DNA from 2 places in the Kribbella sp. NPDC004536 genome. Region 1 is predicted to be linked to the other one. Evidence: riboswitches for the same ligand, from Rfam matches in the RefSeq annotation. Region 1 holds a riboswitch; the other holds the start of a gene.
What was found. Region 1 has a riboswitch for FMN ahead of ribB (3,4-dihydroxy-2-butanone-4-phosphate synthase). Riboswitches for the same ligand answer to the same signal wherever they lie in the genome.
Positions count from the first base shown of each region.

Region 2: it holds a riboswitch for FMN, as region 1 does, so the genes downstream of both, ribD (bifunctional diaminohydroxyphosphoribosylaminopyrimidine deaminase/5-amino-6-(5-phosphoribosylamino)uracil reductase RibD) here and ribB (3,4-dihydroxy-2-butanone-4-phosphate synthase) in region 1, are expected to answer to the same signal.

Region 1 covers NZ_JBIALY010000001.1:2,519,195-2,526,196, forward strand. The annotation lists gene ACFYRU_RS12590 (sugar phosphate isomerase/epimerase family protein) at 1-482, shown strand, start outside; gene ACFYRU_RS12595 (transketolase) at 479-1,357, shown strand; gene ACFYRU_RS12600 (transketolase family protein) at 1,354-2,322, shown strand; gene ribB (3,4-dihydroxy-2-butanone-4-phosphate synthase) at 2,306-2,920, opposite strand; FMN riboswitch at 3,011-3,144, opposite strand; gene ACFYRU_RS12610 (DUF4038 domain-containing protein) at 3,192-4,655, shown strand; gene ACFYRU_RS12615 (sugar-binding transcriptional regulator) at 4,685-5,656, shown strand; gene ACFYRU_RS12620 (threonine/serine exporter ThrE family protein) at 5,646-6,989, shown strand.
Region 2 covers NZ_JBIALY010000001.1:64,722-71,723, reverse strand. The annotation lists gene ACFYRU_RS00335 (VWA domain-containing protein) at 1-2,020, shown strand, start outside; gene ACFYRU_RS00330 (protein kinase) at 2,114-3,211, shown strand; FMN riboswitch at 3,313-3,445, shown strand; gene ribD (bifunctional diaminohydroxyphosphoribosylaminopyrimidine deaminase/5-amino-6-(5-phosphoribosylamino)uracil reductase RibD) at 3,658-4,668, shown strand; gene ACFYRU_RS00320 (riboflavin synthase) at 4,669-5,298, shown strand; gene pnuC (nicotinamide riboside transporter PnuC) at 5,295-5,969, shown strand; gene ACFYRU_RS00310 (bifunctional 3,4-dihydroxy-2-butanone-4-phosphate synthase/GTP cyclohydrolase II) at 5,971-7,002, shown strand, end outside.

The DNA of each region.
Region 1 (7,002 bases):
GGGTGAAGATCATCTTCCCGAACGTCGCGCGGACCCTGCTCGGGATCGAGAAGATCGGCCTGCCGAACCTGGGCATCCTGCTCGACTTCGGGCACTCGCTGTACGGCCAGGAGACGCCGGCCGACGCGGCGCAGCTGGCGATCGACTACAACCGGCTGTTCGCGATCGACGTCAACGACAACATGAAGGGCTGGGACGACGACATGGTCGTCGGCTCGGTGCACCTGGTCGAGACGTTCGAGTTCTTCCACACGCTGCGCCGGAACAACTGGGAGGGCGTCTGGCAGCTCGACCAGTTCCCGTTCCGCGAGGACAGCGTGCAGGCCGCCAAGCAAGCGATCACGTTCCTGAAGGCGGTCCACCACGCCCTCGACGTACTGGACGACGAGGCACTCGCCGCGGCGCAGGCGTCGCACGACGCGTTGGCGGCCCAGAAGCTGGTGCAGAAGGTCCTGCTGAGTTCGATGGCGGAGATCGTATGACGCTGACAGTCGAGCACACGACGATGCCGGTGCTCGGGCGACTGCCGGCCCACAGCAGTCGCACCGAGCAGATCGCGCACATCGCCGAGGCCGCGAAGCAGATCCGGATCCAGGACCTCAAACTGGTCCACCACGCCGGCGCCGGCCACATCGGCGGCGACTTCTCCGCGATCGACATCCTGGCCACGCTGTACGGCGCGGTGCTCGACATCTCGCCGGAGACGGTGCACGACCCCGAGCGGGACCGCTTCATCCTGAGCAAAGGCCACGTCGCCGGGGCTCTCTACACCACGCTGGCGGCCTTCGGCTTCCTGCCGGTCGACGAGCTCGCGACGTTCCTGAAGCCGCTGTCCGCGCTGAACGGGCACCCGAACCGGAACAAGGTCGCCGGTGTCGAGGCGAACACCGGCCCACTCGGTCACGGTCTCCCGGTCGCGGTCGGGCACGCGCTGTCGGCGAAGCTCGATGTCTCGTTGCGGCGTACGTACGTCCTGGTCGGCGACGGCGAGCTGCAGGAGGGCTCGAACTGGGAGGCGATGATGGCGGCCTCGCAGTACCAGCTGGACCGGCTGACCGTGATCGTCGACCGGAACCGGCTGCAGCAGGGCGCGACCACCAAGGAGACCAACGACCTCGATCCGCTGCCGGAGAAGGCGGCCGCTTTCGGGTTCGCGGTGGTCGAGGTGAACGGTCACGACCACGGGGAGCTGCTCGACGTACTGTCCGCGGTCCCGTTCCGGCCGGGCAAGCCGACGTTCGTGATCGCGCACACCCACAAGGGGCACCCGATCTCGTTCATGAGCAACAACGTCGCCTGGCACCACCGGGTACCCGATGCCGCTGAGTTCGCCCAAGCCCTGAAGGAGTTGGCATGACCGTCACCGACAGACCCTCGATCGCGGACCAGCCGCGGTACGACTGCCGGGACGCGTACGTCGAGACGCTCGCCGAGCTGGCCGAGGCCGATCACCGGATCGTTGGCGTGGTCAACGACTCGGTCGGATCGAGCAAGCTGAACAGCTTCCGCAAGGCCTTCCCGGACCGGCTGATCAACGTCGGGATCGCCGAGCAGGACATGGTCGGCGTCGCGTCCGGACTCGCCAACGGCGGCCGGATCCCGTTCGTGTCGGCGGCGTCCTGCTTCCTCACCGCCCGCGCGCTCGAGCAGATCAAGGCCGACGTCGCGTACTCGAACACGAACGTGAAGCTCTGCGGGATGAGCCCCGGCGTCGCGTACGGCGAACTCGGGCCGACGCACCACTCGATCGAGGACATCGCCTGGCTGCGGGCGATCGCGAACATGACCGTGATCGTGCCGGCCGACCCGATCGAGACCGCGGCTGCGCTGCGCTGGGCGGCCGACGTGGACGGACCGGTGTTCATCCGGGTCAGCCGGATGAGCGTGCCGAAGGTGTACGCCGAGGACTACTCGTTCGAGCTCGGCAAGGCGATCACGGTCCGCGACGGCAACGACGTGACGCTGATCAGCAACGGGACCGTGCTGTGGCGGGCGCTGGCCGCGGCCGAACAGCTCTCCGCGGAAGGGATTTCCGCGCGGGTGCTGTCGATGCCGACGGTGAAGCCCTTGGACACCGAGGCAGTGGTTGCGGCCGCGCGGGAGACGGCCGGCATCGTGACCGCGGAGGAAGCGGTGGCGGCCGGCGGTCTCGGCGGCGCGGTGGCCGAGACCGTCGTACAGCAGCATCCGGCCCGGGTGACGATCCTCGGGTTTCCCGAGTTCGCGCCGACCGGGTCGGCCGGCTACCTGCTGGACCGGTACGGGCTGTCCGCGGACGGCATCGCCGACGCCGCCCGCAAGCTCGTCACGACAGGTAGCTGACCAGATCGGCGATCGAGACCATGGCGAAGCCGTGAGCGTCGGCGAAGGCGCGCAGGTCCGGCCCGGTCATCAGCGTGCCGTCGTCGTTCATCAGTTCGCCGATCACGCCGACCGGCGGCAGGCCCGCCAGCCGGACGAGTTCGACAGTGGCCTCGGTGTGGCCGGGGCGCTGCCGGACGCCGCCGTCGACCGCCCGCAGCGGGAGGATGTGGCCGGGCCGGATCAGGTCCGCGCGCTGCGCCGAGGGATCGGCCAGTACGCGAACCGTCCGGGCCCGGTCCGCGGCGGAGATGCCGGTACCGACGCCGGTCGCCGCGTCCACCGAGACGGTGTACGCCGTACGCAGGCTGTCCTGGTTGTCCGGCACCATCAGCGGCAGCTCGAGCCGGTCCAGGACCTCGGCCGCCGCCGGTGCGCAGACGTAGCCGCTGGTGTGGCGGACGAGCAGGGCCATCAGTTCGGGGGTCGCGAGGGACGCGGCGAAGGTCAGGTCGCCTTCGTTCTCACGGTCCTCGTCGTCGACGACCACGACGGGTCGGCCGGCGGCGAGCTCGGCGACGGCGTGTTCGATGGTGTCCAGGCTGGTAAGGGTGCTCACGATCGTTGTCCTCTCGGGCAGTGCAACCGATTGGCACTCCGGGGGCAACGACAAACCTCACGCCCCTCGCTTCAAAGGGACGTGCGGTTGCCACGTGCGTCTTCCCATCCGGACTTTCACCGTCGGTCCCGGAGTTCCACCAGGTCAACCGCTCCTTCTTGCGAAGTCACGGGTCGCGGACTGTCACCGCCGGCTCGGAATTTCACCGACCCCAGAGCACGTGTGTTCTTCTCTTGCTCAGCTTAACGGCAACCAGCACCCCAGGAGTGTCATGTCCATCTCATCCGTCTGGCACCAGATCGAACTCCCGGCAACGTCCGACTGGGTCCACTTCGAACACGAGTCCGGCCTGGCGCTCCGGCGGCCCACCTTCCGGGACGGCGCCGGGAGAAAGGTGCGGTTTGCGGGACCGCTTGCTGGACGGTGGCGGTGGGTGGACGGGGACGCGGCGGGTGAGTTCGAGGTGCAGGCTGCCGCCGCGGGGGAGAGCAATCCGTTCTACGCACACGGATTCTGGAAGATGTCGGCCGGTGGGCGGAGTCTCGTGCATGCGGACGGTACGCCAGCGGTGATGGTGGCCGACACGGCCTGGGCGCTCCCGTGGCGTGCCACCCCCGACCAAGTACGTGAGTACGCCGCCGACCGACAGTCCAAGGGCTTCAACGCAGTCCTGCTGATGACGGTGCAACCGGACATGCGAGCTGTCGGTCCGCGTGACCGCACGGAAGACGAGGGGTTCGCGGTCGCGTTCGAAGACCTGTCCGACGGTCACCTCAACCAGATGAACTTCGAGTACTTCCAGTACCTCGACGACCTGCTCCGGACCCTGGTGGAGCACGGCATTGTCCCGGTACTGCAGCCCGTCTTCCACGGCTTCGGCTGGAAGGGCCTCGACGTCGCGGGCACCGTCGTACCGCCGGAGGAGTACGCCGCCTACTGCCGCTACCTCGTCGCCCGGTACGGAGCCCAGCCGGCGATCTACCTGGTCGGAGGCGACGGCGCCGGCACCGAGCCGCAGGTCGCAGCCGGTGGCGTCGAAGTACACGAAACCGACTGCTACAACCAACCGACAGGTATCCACTACCGCCCGCACATCCGCGCCGCCGCCCACCAGGACGCGGACTGGCTCGACTTCCAGTGGTGCCAGACCGGCCACACCGGTGAACATGTCCCCGAGCGCGTCGCCGACATGTGGCGCAACCACCCGGTAAAGGCAGTGGCCAACGGCGAACCGACGTACGAGCACACCGGCCGCACCGGCGTCGCGGAGGGCTGGTGGCAGGGCCACGAGGCGTGGAGCAATCTGTGCGCGGGCGGCACGATGGGCGTCGTCTACGGCGCCGGCAGCCTCTGGCAGTGGCGCCTGCATCCCGAGGAGCCGGGCCATTCGGACTTCTTCCTGGCGCCCGGCGCGGGCTGGCGCGAGGCCGTCGCCTTCGAGGGTTCCTCGTACGTCGGCATGCTCGGCAAGATCCTGGCCGGCCTGCCCACCACCGACATGGAGCCGGACTGGACGCGGGTGATCTCCGGCCGCGCGCTGAGTACGAAGGACGGCGGCCTGATCGTGTACCGCGAGAACGGCGGCCCGGTGATGGTCTTCGACGACACGGTGCCGCTGGCGTACACGATCGTCGATCCGCGGGACGGCTCGGTGGTGGCGACCGGGAAGCGGGACACACCGGACAGTCCATTGCCGGACGCAGGTGGCGCACCGAGGGTCTACATCTGCCTATAGTCCAGTTTGATCGTCTTGAGAGGGGTGTCGTGAACAGCAACCGCGCGGTGCGCCGGCCTGGGCTGGACGAGCTGCGGCTGCTCGCGAAGGTGGCGCGGATGTACCACGAGAAGGGCATCCGCCAGCCGCAGATCGCCGCCGAGCTGAACCTGTCCCAGGCGCGGGTCTCGCGGATGCTCAAGCAGGCCGTCGAGGTCGGCATCGTGCACACCGTGGTGACGATGCCGAGCGGCGTACACAGCGACCTCGAGGACGAGTTGCAGGGCCGGTACGGGCTGCGCGACGCGGTCGTCGTGGACAGCGCCGGCGACGAGGTACTGCCCGCGCTCGGCTCGGGCGCGGCGGCGTACCTGGACATGACGCTCACCGGCGGGCACGTGGTCGGCATCTCGTCCTGGAGCGAGACGCTGATCTCGGCCGTCGACCGGATGCCGCGCAAGAGCGTCCCGGTGGTGGACAAGGTGGTGCAGATCGTCGGCGGTCTGGGCGACGCCGCGGTGCAGATGCAGGCCACCCGGTTGACCGCGCGGTTCGCGGAGCTGACCGGTGGGATGCCGGTCTACCTGCCCGCGCCCGGTCTGGTCGGCACCCCCGCGGTCCGCCGGGCGATGATGAGCGACGTGTCGGTTCGGGACGTTCTGGGCACGTGGGGACAACTCACCGACGCCCTGGTCGGGATCGGCAGCCTGGAGCCGTCGCCGCTGCTGCAGCGCAGCGGCAACGCGGTCGCGGAGGCGGATCAGGACGAGCTACGCCGGCTCGGGGCTGTCGGGGACGTGTGTTTCCGGTTCTTCGACGAAGAGGGAAAGCTCGTGCGTTCGACGTTCGACCAACGGGTCATCGGGGTGACCGCGAAGGAGCTGCTGGCGGTGCCGCGCCGGATCGGCGTGGCCGGCGGCGAGCGGAAGTACTCCGCGATCCGCGCCGCCCTCCTCGGCGGCTGGGTGAACATCCTGATCACCGACCTCGCAATGGCCCACCGGCTTCTCGATGCAGCCTGAGGAACAACGGGAGGTCTACTCGACCATCGACCTGGCGTTGCGGGTCGGTGAGGTGCTGCTGTCGAGTGGCGCGGGTACGGCGGACGCGACCGCGACGATCCTCGGTGTGACCGCGGCCGGCGGGTTGCGCGGGTGCGAGGTCGACATCACGTTCACGTCGATGGCCGTCTCGTACCAGGCCGCGCCCGACGTCGCGCCCGAGACGCACATCCGCCTGGTCCGGTACCGCTCGCAGGACTTCTCCCGGCTGACCGACGTCGATCGGCTCGTACGGCGCTTCGCCCGCGGCGAGCTGACCCGCGAGGAGGCGTCGCGCGAGCTGGCCCGGCTGACGTCGGCGGGTCCGCCGTACCCGCGGTGGAGTGCGGTACTGGCGTGGGGCGTGATGGCCGGTGGCGCGACGTTGCTGCTCGGCGGTGGCTGGCTGATCACGCTCGTCGCGGTGCTGACCGCGGTCGTGATCGACCTGAACAACCGGTGGTTCAACCGGCAGCGGCTGCCCGCGTTCTACCAGCAGGTCGCCGGCGCGTTCGTCGCGACCGCGGTCGCGCTGGTGCTGTACGCCGTGCACGCGCCGGTGAAACCGTCCCTGGTAGTTGCCGCCGGCATCATCATGTTGCTGGCCGGGATCGCCCTCACCGGTGCGGTCCAGGACGCGATCACCGGGTACTACGTGACCGCCGCGGCCCGCAGCCTCGAAGCGATGCTGCTCACCGGCGGGATCATCGCGGGCGTCTCGCTCGGCCTCGCGCTGGGGCTGCGACTCGGTCTGAAGGTCGGCATCGAGCCGCAGACGATCCAGCTGGCGAACCTCCCGGTGATGGTGATCTCCGGCGCGGTGATGGCGGTCGCGTTCGCGTACGCGTCGTACGCGCCGCTACGCGCGCTGTTGCCGGTCGCGGTGATGGGTGCGCTGGCCTCGTTGATCTTCACGTTGATGACGCGGGCGTCGTTCGGTCCGGCCTGGTCCACCGCAGCCGCCGCGTTCGTCGTCGGTCTCGGCGGGTACTCGGGTGGCCGGCGGACCGGCGTACCGCCGCTGGTCGTGGTGGTCGCCGGCTCGATCCCGCTGCTGCCGGGACTGACGATCTACAAGGGGCTCTACGAACTGACCGCGGGCGGTCAACTGATCGGCATCGTCAGCCTCACCACCGCGGTCGCGATCGGTGTCGCGCTCGCGTCCGGGCTGATTCTCGGTGAGTACGTCGCGCAGCCGATCCGTCGCGAGGCCCGCCGCCTCGAGGACCGCCTGGCCGGACCCCGCCTGGTCGGTCCGCGACGCCCGGTACGCCGCCGTACCGGCCGCACCCGGCGGCGACGCCGGGCGGCCTAGCCGATCGCCCGAC
Region 2 (7,002 bases), 2.5 Mb from region 1:
CCGCCCGGCAGTGTGGGCGCTGCTCGCCGTCACGCTGACCGCGATTCTCGGCGGGGTAACGGCGCCGGCAGCGCTCGCCGACCCGGACCCGAGCGGCGGCAAACTGGTCCTCGTGCTGGACTCGTCCGGCTCGATGGCGGAGCCGGCCGGCGACGGGCACACCAAGATCGTCGCGGCGCGGACGGCCCTGTCCAGCGTGGTGACCAAGCTCCCCGCGACCGCCCAGGTCGGCCGGCGGGTGTACGGCGCGACTGTCTTCAAGCGCACCCAGCCGGGCGCCTGCACAGACACGCAGCTGACCGTCCCGATCGGGACCGGCAACCGCCCGCAACTCCGGTCGGCCATCGCGAAGTACAAGCCGTACGGCGAGACCCCGATCGCGTACGCGCTCCAGCAGGCCGCGAAGGACCTCGGGGCGAGCGGCCAGCGCACGATCGTGCTGGTTTCCGACGGTGAGGCGACGTGTGCGCCGGAGCCGTGTGCGGTGGCGCGCTCGATCGCCCAGCAGGGCATCGATCTGAAGATCGACGTCGTCGGTTTCCGGGTCGGCGGCAAGGCCCGCAGCCAGTTGCAGTGCGTGGCCCGTGAAGGCCGCGGCGACTACTACGACGCCGACTCGACCGTGGACCTCGAGGCCGGGCTGGATCGGCTGTCGGTGCGAGCCTTCCGCCCGTTCCGCATCTCCGGCACGCCGGTGCAGGGCGGCGCCCAGCAGGAAGGCGCCCCGGTGCTTGCCCCCGGCCACTACACCGACGCCTTCGGCAACGACTCCACCGCGAAGTACTACGTGATCAAGCGGACGATGGCGAAGTCGACCCTGCGGGCCGGTATCGCGTTCCGCCGGCCGTCGGGCGGCAGCTTCGTGCTGAAGGCCGAGGTCAAGCTGAACACGATCGGAGGTGAGGCCTGCGGCTGGAGCTATCCGCTGGCGTTCGAGGGCGACCAGGGCGTCGCGACCGGTGCCGCGTCGAGCTGGACCGGCGACTACCCGAAGGACTGCACGGACGGCGACCAGCTCGTCCTGACGGTCTCGGCGGGCGATGCGTACAAGGAGATGAAGGGCGTTCCGTACGAGCTGCGCATCGACGAGGAACCGCCGGTCGACTCCGCGGCAAACCTGCCGACCCAGGCCGGGGATCCGACCTGGACCCCGATGCCCGGCGCGAACCCGCGTGAGGTGGTCCCGGGTTCGAGCTTCGCCGATGCGCCCTACCTGGCCGCGGGTAGCTACAAGACCACGCTGATGCCGGGCGAAGTCCAGCTGTACAAGGTGAAGGCCGACTGGGGTCAGCGCCTACAGGCTCAGGTCAGCATTCCGCAGTTGGGCGCGGCCACCGGTAAGGCGTTCGGCACCTTGCGCTACCTCGACATGGGGCTGATCGCGCCGACCGGCGAAGACGCGCTGGCAATCTTCGCGACGCAGGTCCCGGGTAACGCCGGCCGCCGCGGGGTCGTCACGCCACAGGGCGCGGTCAAAGGCGCCACCACCAAGGAGATTCGGTACCTCAACCGCAACGGCGCCAACTCCATGGACGGCGGTACGTCGACACCCGGCGACTACTACGTGGCCGTCTCCCTGAGCCGGCAGGAGCAGGACCGGGCGTTCGCCATCCCGATGACGCTGACCGTCGGCCTGCTGGGCACGCCCGGGACTGGCAAGCCTGAGTACGTCAACGGGGCCTCCCCGGTGGACGGCGGTACGGTCACCCCCACGACCACCCCGACTAGCGAGCCGTCCGATCCCGGTGACAAGACCCAGGCAGGCGGGCCGGTCCAGGGCCGCAACGACGACGACAACGGCACCCCAGTTGCCCTGATCGCAGGACTCAGCGGCGGCGGGATCGCCCTCCTGCTGGTCGGCCTGCTACTGGTCGCCCGCCTACGCCGCACCCCCACCACTCCCGCCCCCAGCCCCACCCAGCACCTCGACCGCCCGCAGCAGCCGAACGGCCCGCAGTACCCGAACGGCCCGCGGCAGCCGAACGGCCCGCAGTACCCGGGTGGGCCGCCGAGGGGCTGACCGTGATCGTGGCCGTCGGGTGACGTGGGGTTGGTGCGTCGCCCGACGGTTGGGGGCGTGGGGAGGACTGGGGGAGGCGGTAGGTTCTGGGCGGTGGAGGCGTTTGCTGGGCGGTATCGGCTGATCGACCTGATCGGGACCGGCGGGATGGGGTCGGTCTGGCGGGCGTGGGACCTGCGGCGGTCGAAGTACGTCGCCGCGAAGGTTCTCGGGCAGCACGATGCGGCGGCGTTGCTGCGGTTCGTACGGGAGCAGTCGCTGCGGATCGAGCACCCCCACGTCATCGCCCCGCACGGCTGGGCCGCGGACGACGACAAGGTCGTGTTCGCGATGGACCTGGTGCGGGGTGGTTCGGTGGCGACGCTGCTCGGCGACCACGGGCCGCTTCCGGTGGCGTACGTCGCCGTGCTGCTCGACCAGTTGCTGCACGGGCTGTCCGCAGTGCACGCGGCCCGCGTCGTCCACCGTGATGTGAAGCCCGCCAACCTCCTGCTCGACGTCACCGGAACGGGCCGGCCACACCTCCGGCTGTCGGACTTCGGCGTCGCCGCGCTCCTCGACGAGCCCCGCATGACCCGCCAGAGCACAATCCTCGGCACCCCCGGCTACCTGGCCCCCGAACAGCTGTCAGGCGCCGACCCAGACCCACGCCAGGATCTGTACGCCGTCGGCGCGGTCGCGGTCGAACTCCTCACCGGCGAACGCCCTGGCGCAGACGGCAAACTCCCCGCCCTCACCGGCGATGCCGTCGCCCTGGCCGGCTTCATCACCCACCTGACCGCGACCGACCCCAACGCCCGCCCGGACACAGCCCTAACCGCAGGCCGCCTCCTTGCCGCCACCGGCGCGCTCCCGCCTCACAGCACCACCCCGTGGACCGCGTCCCCGGACGCCCCAGAGGTCTTCGACCAACTTCCGGCCCTCCCACCCACCTGGGCTCCGACCGGCCCCAAAACCTCGAGCCCGACCGGGGCACCTGCGGGTTCCGCGTCGCTCGCACCTGCAGCGCCTGAGATTGGTGGGCCTCCTGCACCCGGAGAGCCGGCAGTCACCTCCGCAGGGCCTCGGCCGGACGCTCCAAGTCCGGCGCGGGGGCGACCGGGCGGGCATGGGCTGTGGTGGGTTGCGACCGGTTGTTTCGTCGGGGCGGCCGGGTTGCTCGGGAGTGCGGTCTGGTTGTTGGTGCGATGAGACGCAGGCCGGCCATGGCGTGCGTGTGGTGGCCACGATGTGACCTGGGTCGTGGTGGGGGTTGGGGAAGGGGGCATACTTGAGGTACGAGTGAAACCCACTCGCGTGCTCCGGGGTCGGTGTAATTCCGAGCCGGCGGTGACAGTCCGCGACCCGTGACTTCGCAAGAAGGAGCGGTTGACCTGGTGGAATTCCGGGACCGACGGTGAAAGTCCGGATGGGAGGCGCACGCGGTCGGCGGGTGTGCTCTGGCGCCCGGCGGCGCGGAGCGTGGGCTGTGCGGCCCGCGGGACGCGGCGGCGAGGGTCCGGCGGCAGCGGACGCGAGTCCGGTGGTGCCGGCGGAACCGGTGAAACGGTTGTGGCGGCGGAGCAGATGTGCCGAGCGAGGCCCCGGCAGCGCGTCCGTGACGACGAGGGGCCCCTGTAGTGAACGACGTGTCGCCGATGGATGTCGCCTGGATGCGGCGTGCCGTCGAGCTGGCCGCCCGTGGCACCGGCAGCACCCATCCGAATCCGGTCGTCGGTTGCGTGATCACCGCGAGCGACGGGCATCCGGTCGGCGAGGGCTTCCATGCCGTTGCCGGCGGCCCGCATGCGGAGGTCGAGGCGCTCCGGATGGCCGGTTCCCGCGCCCGGGGCGGTACGGCGTACGTGACGCTGGAGCCCTGCAACCACACCGGCCGTACCGGCCCGTGCGCGGACGCGCTGATCGAGGCGGGCGTCGCGCGCGTGGTGTACGCCGTACCCGATCCGAACAAGACGGCTTCCGGCGGCGCCGACAAGCTGCGCAGCAAGAACATCGAGGTCGTACAGGGCGTACTGCAGACCGAGGCGGAAGCCGTCAACCACGTCTGGCTGCACAGCGTCCGCGTCGGGCGGCCGTTCGTGACCTGGAAGTTCGCGACCACGTTGGACGGGCGGTCCGCGGCTCCGGACGGTACGAGCAAGTGGATCACCGGCCCGATCGCGCGCGCCGACGTCCACCGGCAGCGCGCCGAGTGCGACGCGATTGCCGTCGGTACGCAGACCGTGCTCGACGACGACCCGGAGCTGACGGTCCGGGACGAGAACGACGTACCCGCGGCGCGGCAGCCGTTGCGGGTGGTGGTCGGCGACCGGGAGGTCCCGCCGACCGCGCGGGTGCGCAACGACCGCGCGCAGACGTTGCTGCTGCCGACCCACGACCCGGCCGAGGTGCTCCGGCAGTTGGACGACCGGCACATCCGGCACCTCTGGCTCGAAGGCGGCCCGACCCTGGCGGCGGCGTTCCTGCGCGCCGGCCTGGTCGACCAGATCGTCGCGTACGTCGCCCCGGCCGTGCTGGGTTCGGGGTTCGCGGCGGTCGGCGACCTCGGCGCGGAATCGATCGACCACCTGCGGCGGTTCAAACTAGCGGACGTCACCCGGCTCGGGGACGACGTCCGGTTGACCCTGGTTCCTCTGGGAGGAAAGTAGATGTTCACCGGCATCATCGAAGAACTCGGTACGGTCGAGTCCCTGGACGTCGACGGCGACGCGGCCCGGCTCACGATCCGCGGCCCGCGGGTGATCGAGGACGCGGCGCACGGCGCGTCGATCGCGGTCAACGGCTGTTGCCTGACGGTGGTCGAGTACGGCGGCGGCGTCTTCACCGCGGACGTGATGCGCGAGACGTTGCAGCGTACGAGCCTCGGCGGCCTGGAGAAGGGCTCGCCGGTCAACCTCGAACGCGCCGTCGCCGCGCACGAACGGCTCGGTGGGCATATCGTCCAGGGCCACGTCGACGGTACCGGCACGATCGCGTCGCGGACGCCCGGCGAGCGCTGGGAGGACGTCCGGATCGCGACCTCGCCGGAGATCCTGAAGTACGTCGCCGAGAAGGGCTCGATCGCCATCGACGGAGTGTCGTTGACGGTCACCGATGTGGACGACGCGAGCGGGACGTTCGGGGTCAGCCTGATCCCGACCACGCTCGAGCTGACCGTGCTCGGTTCGAACCGGGTCGGCGACACGGTGAATCTCGAGGTCGACGTGATCGCGAAGTACGTCGAACGCCTGCTGACCGCGGGCGTCACCCCCTCTTCTGTTGCTGGAGGCAACAAGTGAACCCGATCGACTGGCTGCTCACCTCGCAGGTCACGATCGCCGGCTCGCCGGTACTGGTGCGGGAGATCGTCGGCAACGTGTTCGGCCTGGCCAGCGCGCTGTTCGGGATGCGCCGCTTGGTCGCGGCGTGGCCGGTCGGCATCGTTGGCAACGTGCTGCTGTTCACGGTTTTCGTCGGCGGGATCTTCGACACCCCGCAGGACAAGGACCTCTGGGGCCAGGCCGGCCGGCAGGTGTTCTTCGCGCTGATCAGCCTCTACGGGTGGTACCGCTGGTACCAGACCCGGCATCACGGGGCCGCGCAGGCGGTCCAGCCGCGCTGGGCGACGCTGCGGGAGCGGCTCGAGCTGCTCGGCATCGGCGTGGTGCTCTACGCGATCGCGTACTTCGTACTGAAGGCGCTCGGCTCGTGGGGTCCGCAGTGGGACGCATGGATCCTCACCGGATCGATCCTGGCGACGTACGGGATGGCGCGCGGGTTCGTCGAGTTCTGGCTGATCTGGATCGCCGTCGACGTGGTCGGCGTACCGCTGCTGGTGCAGGCGAAGTTCTACCCGTCCGCGACCATGTACGTGGTGTACGGACTGTTCTGCGTGCTCGGGTTCGCGTCCTGGTGGAAGATCCAGAACCGCGAACGCGCTGCGACGCCCGAGCCAGTGGTGGTGGGCTGAGATGAGCGAGTCGTTGCGGCTGGACACGATCGAGGAAGCGATCCACGAGATCCGCGCCGGCCGTGCGGTGATCGTGGTCGACGACGAGGACCGGGAGAACGAAGGCGACCTGATCTTCGCCGCGTCCAAGGCGACACCGGAACTGCTGGCGTTCCTGATCCGGTACAGCTCCGGCGTGGTCTGCGTACCGATGGAAGGCGCCGAGCTCGACCGGCTCGGTATCCCGTTGATGACGCCGCACAACCGCGAGCGGATGCGGACGGCGTACACGATCTCCGTCGACGCCCGCGACGGGATCAGCACCGGGATCTCGGCGGCGGACCGGGCGCGGACGATCCGCGTACTGGCCGACTCCGCCTCGGAGCCGTACGACCTGGTGCAGCCGGGACACGTGTTCCCGCTGCGTGGGCGCGACGGCGGCGTACTCGTCCGGCCCGGGCACACCGAGGCGTCGATCGACCTGGCCCGGATGGCCGGGTTGACGCCGGCCGCGGTGATCTCGGAGATGGTGAACGACGACGGGACGATGAAGCGCGGACCGGAGCTGCGCGAGTTCGCGGACGAGCACGGGCTGGTACTGGTCTCGATCGACGACCTGATCCGGTACCGGCGCCGGACCGAATCGCAGATCCAGCGGGTCGCGACCACGACACTGCCGACCCGGTACGGCGATTTCGTTGCTCACGGCTACCGCAACGTCGTGGACGGGTCGGAGCAGCTTGCGCTGGTACGCGGCTCGTTGGGTGCTGGGCCAACGCTGGTGCGGTTGCACTCGGAGTGCCTGACCGGTGACGTGTTCGGGTCGCTGCGCTGCGACTGCGGGCCGCAGTTGGACGAGGCGATGCGGCAGGTCGCGGCCGAGGGCGGAGTCGTGGTCTACCTGCGCGGGCACGAGGGTCGGGGGATCGGGCTGCTGCACAAGCTGCAGGCGTACGAGCTGCAGGACGCCGGGCGGGACACCGTCGACGCGAACCTGGATCTCGGTCTGCCGGCGGACGCTCGCGACTACGGCACCGGGGCGCAGATCCTTGCC